2 regions of the Brenneria sp. L4-2C genome follow, and region 2 is predicted to be linked to the other one. Evidence: predicted binding sites of a transcription regulator. Region 2 holds the regulator's gene; the other holds the start of a gene.

Region 1 (2,409 bases), on a different contig from region 2:
TGGCTATTTATCGTGCTCGGCATGGCGTCCGCACGTGTTATTACTGCCGCACCCACCCCGCCCAAAGCTCATATTCAGGTAGAAAGATGCTGTTATGATTGCGGGGCGGCGGACACGAATAGTCCGCCATAAAAAATCGCCCGGAGCGATTTTCAACGTCACGAAGTGACGGCCCGTAAGGGTGGCGGGCAGGGACAGCCCGCCATAAAAAATCGCCCGGAGCGATTTTCAACGTCGCTTGCGACGGCCCGCAAGGGTGGCGGGCAGGGACAGCCCGCAAGGGTGGCGGGCAGGGACAGCCCGCCATAAAAAATCGCCCGGAGCGATTTTCAACGTCTCTTGCGACGGCCCGCAAGGGTGGCGGGCAGGGACAGCCCGCCATAAAAAAGCCGACTGATTAAGCCGGCCTGACGGTTATTTGGTGCCGAATATCTTATCGCCCGCGTCGCCCAGACCCGGCATGATATAACCTTGTGCATTCAGGCCCTTATCAATCGCCGCGGTGTAAAGTTCGATATCCGGGTGCGCTTTTTCCAGCGCGGCGATACCTTCCGGCGCGGCGACCAGCACCAGTACCTTGATGCTCTGGCAGCCGGCCTTTTTCAGCAGATCGACAGTGGCGATCATTGAGCCGCCGGTCGCCAGCATCGGGTCCACCACCAGCGCCATACGTTCATCGATATTGGAAACCAGCTTCTGGAAATAGGGTACCGGCTCCAGCGTCTCTTCATTACGGTAAACGCCCACCACGCTGATACGGGCGCTGGGAACGTTTTCCAGCACCCCTTCCATCATCCCTAAACCGGCACGCAGAATAGGCACAACGGTAATTTTCTTGCCCTTGATTTGATCGATTTCAACCGGGCCGCACCAACCTTCGATGGTCACTTTCTCAGTTTCTAAACCGGCCGTTGCTTCATAGGTCAATAAACTCCCCACTTCGGAAGCCAGCTCGCGAAAACGTTTGGTGCTAATATCGTTCTCACGCATCAGGCCAAGTTTATGTTTGACGAGCGGGTGTTTCACCTCAACGATCTTCATCATTATTCTCCCTAGACAGTGGACGGTAAAAAAACGCCCGGAGCGTTTTTTAAACGCCGTTTGCGGCGGCCCGCAGGGTGGCGGGCAGAACAGCCCGCTATCAAAAAAATCGCCGGATTATACCGCTTTTTTACGCAAGCGACATACGATTAAGCGTGATCCAGATCAACCGGTAAAGGAAATTGCCGGCGATGAGGAAAAATGAAACCCCGGCGACTCATCGCTCGCAAACGTTTGCTCGCGCTGTTAGAATTAGCGCGCTCCATTTTTACCGACAAGTGTTTTTGACCACAAATTGTAACCTCCGTGGGGACTCCGTAGTGACCGACAAAACCTCTCTCAGCTATAAAGACGCAGGCGTGGATATTGATGCGGGTAATGCATTGGTAGACCGTATCAAGGGTGTAGTGAAACAGACCCGCCGCCCGGAAGTTATGGGTGGCCTGGGGGGTTTCGGCGCCCTGTGCGCCTTACCGCAAAAATACCGCGAACCCATTCTGGTTTCCGGCACTGACGGGGTCGGCACCAAGCTGCGTCTGGCGATGGATCTCAAACGCCATGACACTATCGGTATCGATCTGGTCGCCATGTGCGTTAACGATTTAGTCGTGCAAGGGGCTGAACCTTTATTCTTTCTGGATTACTACGCCACCGGCAAACTGGATGTCGATACGGCGGCCAGCGTGATTACGGGCATCGCGGAAGGCTGTAAACAATCAGGCTGCGCGCTGGTGGGCGGCGAAACGGCGGAAATGCCGGGCATGTATCACGGCGAAGATTATGACGTCGCCGGCTTCTGCGTCGGCGTGGTGGAAAAATCCGCAATCATCGACGGCAGTAAAGTACAGTCGGGCGATACGCTGATCGCCCTAGCCTCCAGCGGCCCGCACTCGAACGGCTACTCGCTGGTGCGCAAGATCCTGGAAGTCAGTAAAGCCGACCCGGCCACGGTTGATCTGGCTGGCAAGCCGCTGGCCGACCACCTGCTGGCGCCGACGAAAATCTACGTTAAGTCGATCCTGGCGCTGATCGAAAAAATCGACGTCCACGCCATTTGCCACCTGACGGGCGGCGGCTTCTGGGAAAACATTCCGCGCGTATTGCCGGAAGGCATGCAGGCCGTCATCGATGAATCAAGCTGGCAGTGGCCGGCGGTATTCAACTGGCTGCAACAGGCGGGCAACGTCAGCCGCCACGAAATGTATCGCACATTCAACTGTGGTGTTGGTATGATCATTGCACTGCCGACCGAACTGGCAGACGAGGCCATTGCCTTATTAAACGGCAGTGGCGAAACAGCATGGAAAATCGGCGTGATTAATCAGACTGACGCCGAAGAGGCAGTGGTCATTAACTGATGAAGAACTT
Region 2 (2,409 bases):
TGAGCGAAGATTACTGGCAGGATCATTATGTCGGCGCGCGTCGCGTCGTCACCCCGCAAACCATTCGCTAAGCCGCAACGACGAAACGATCAGAAGGAAATCGGGCGCGTTTTCCGTTGAAAACGCGCCCGATCGGATGGCGAAAACGAACGCTTGGTTTCAATTAATTCAATACGGCGGCAAAACTGAATACGACAACCAGCAACAGCGCCCCAACGGTGGCCAGCAGCGAAATCTTCAGGTCGGCATCCATCGGTATCTCCTTTGCGTATAAGAATTATCAGAAGAAAATATTGACCCTCTTTAGCGCCTTGCATTCAACATCGGGCTAAAGCGGCATCTTGTATAACAATAGCCGCTGTTGCCGGGTTTGCCCGAAAAAACTGAGGGCGGCGTATCACTAATAATATAAATTACTGCTTTCACTTTTCTGTCAAATCGGACAAAATTCGCTGTTTGACGACACGCCGCGTATTGGTCGAGAAAGTCCGCCTTGCCCCTTCAGGTATAACATTCGGCATTCTCCTTCTAAAATTCTGTTTTTTTATCTGGAAAGAGAACGTTAAACGCAGGCAAACGATTAACAATATATATACGACTGTAATGAGTCGGTTAGGAGTCACTTTTACATGGCAACGATCAAAGATGTGGCAAAGCGCGCAGGCGTTTCGACCACAACCGTATCGCATGTGATAAATAAAACACGTTTCGTCGCCGAAGAAACCAAAGCCGCCGTCAGGGCCGCCATCAAAGAATTACACTATTCGCCCAGCGCCGTGGCCCGCAGTCTTAAAGTGAATAATACAAGGACTATCGGTCTGTTGGCGACCTCCAGCGAAGCGCCCTACTTTGCGGAAATCATTGAAGCCGTTGAAAACGGTTGCTACGCCAAAGGCTATACGATGATTTTGTGTAATTCGCATAACGACATCGATAAACAGCGCGCCTACCTTTCCATGCTGGCGCAAAAGCGCGTCGACGGATTGCTGGTGATGTGCGCGGAATATCCGCCCGAACTCCTTGCCATGCTGGAAGACTATCGCAGTATTCCGATGGTGGTGATGGATTGGGGACAGGCTCACAGCGATTTTACCGACACCATTATTGATAACGCGTTTGAAGGCGGTTATATGGCGGGCCGTTATCTTATCGAACGCGGTCACCGGGAAATCGGCGCCATTCATGGCATTCTTGAGCGCAATACCGGCAGCGGACGCTATCTTGGCTTTTTAAAAGCGCTGCACGACGCCGATATTCAGATTCACGATGAATGGATCGTACGGGGCGACTTTGAACCCGAATCCGGCTATAAGGCGATGCACCAGATTCTGGCGCAGAAACATCGTCCCACGGCGGTTTTCTGCGGCGGGGATATTATGGCCATGGGCGCTATCTGCGCGGCGGACGAACTGGGGCTACACGTTCCCCAGGATATCTCGGTCATTGGCTACGACAATGTTCGTCATGCCCGTTTTTTCACCCCGGCGCTGACCACCATCCACCAGCCGAAAGAACGGTTGGGACAATCGGCCTTATCGATGCTTTTGGACCGAATTACCAGTAAGCGCGAAGACGCCCAGGTTATTGAGGTTCATCCTTCGCTGATAGAACGTCGTTCCGTCGCCGATGGCCCATTCCGCGATTACCGGCGTTATTCCTGAGCACCCACGCATTTATCTGCCGCTATACCCTCTAGCCGCTACGCTGCTTCAGCCAATTTATGCTTGTACCCTGGCTGAAGCAGTCCTAAACTGATCAGCAATTCGACGACAACAACCATATTAATCTCTTTATTCACTATCCTTATATAGTGTGAGCGCATATTGGATGTGCGCGTTTATTTTAAGGATGAGTGCCTCTACGTATTTGCGTACCGGCTTTTTCTCTTCATTTTCCTCTTGTTATTCAGAGGGTAGACGATGGGTGATACCCACCGATGCCGATAATGGGTAAAAAATTGTCTATGCTTTCCTTGCAGTTTTCACCGTGAGCGGCAAGGTAGGGAGAAATTATGAGTTCATCGTGTATAGAGGATGTAGAAGGACTGGAGAGCCATGGCAACTCCTGGTTTCAAATTGTGCGTGAAATGCTGGACATGGCCGATATCAAAATCAACGGCTCCCGCCCTTTTGATATAAAGATTAAAAATCCCGATTTTTTCAAACGCGTGTTGCGTGAAGGCTCATTAGGATTGGGTGAAAGCTACATGGACGGATGGTGGGAATGCGAACGGCTGGATATGTTCTTTCACCGCATATTACGCGCCGGTCTGGATAAAAAAGTCCCCCATCATATGAAAGACATTTTGCGCGTTGCCGCCGCAAGACTGATCAATCTGCAATCCAAAAGACGCGCCTGGATTGTCGGCAAAGAGCACTACGATTTGGGCAACGACCTGTTTTCGCTGAT

The links. The regulator PurR, encoded in region 2, represses purine synthesis genes. The targets are predictions, from matches to a motif close to CANGCAAACGTTTGCNTG.
Region 1: purM (phosphoribosylformylglycinamidine cyclo-ligase) is a predicted target of PurR. The motif match lies at 1,265-1,282, and genes of this name have one in related genera.

The regions. Positions count from the first base shown of each region.
Region 1 is NZ_JBEIAC010000003.1:96,222-98,630, forward strand. Features, by position in the region: gene upp (uracil phosphoribosyltransferase) at 415-1,041, opposite strand; gene purM (phosphoribosylformylglycinamidine cyclo-ligase) at 1,362-2,399, shown strand; gene purN (phosphoribosylglycinamide formyltransferase) at 2,399-2,409, shown strand, end outside.
Region 2 is NZ_JBEIAC010000001.1:14,831-17,239, reverse strand. Features, by position in the region: gene ABRZ26_RS00115 (C40 family peptidase) at 1-71, shown strand, start outside; gene cydH (cytochrome bd-I oxidase subunit CydH) at 164-253, opposite strand; gene purR (HTH-type transcriptional repressor PurR) at 630-1,661, shown strand; gene cfa (cyclopropane fatty acyl phospholipid synthase) at 2,012-2,409, shown strand, end outside.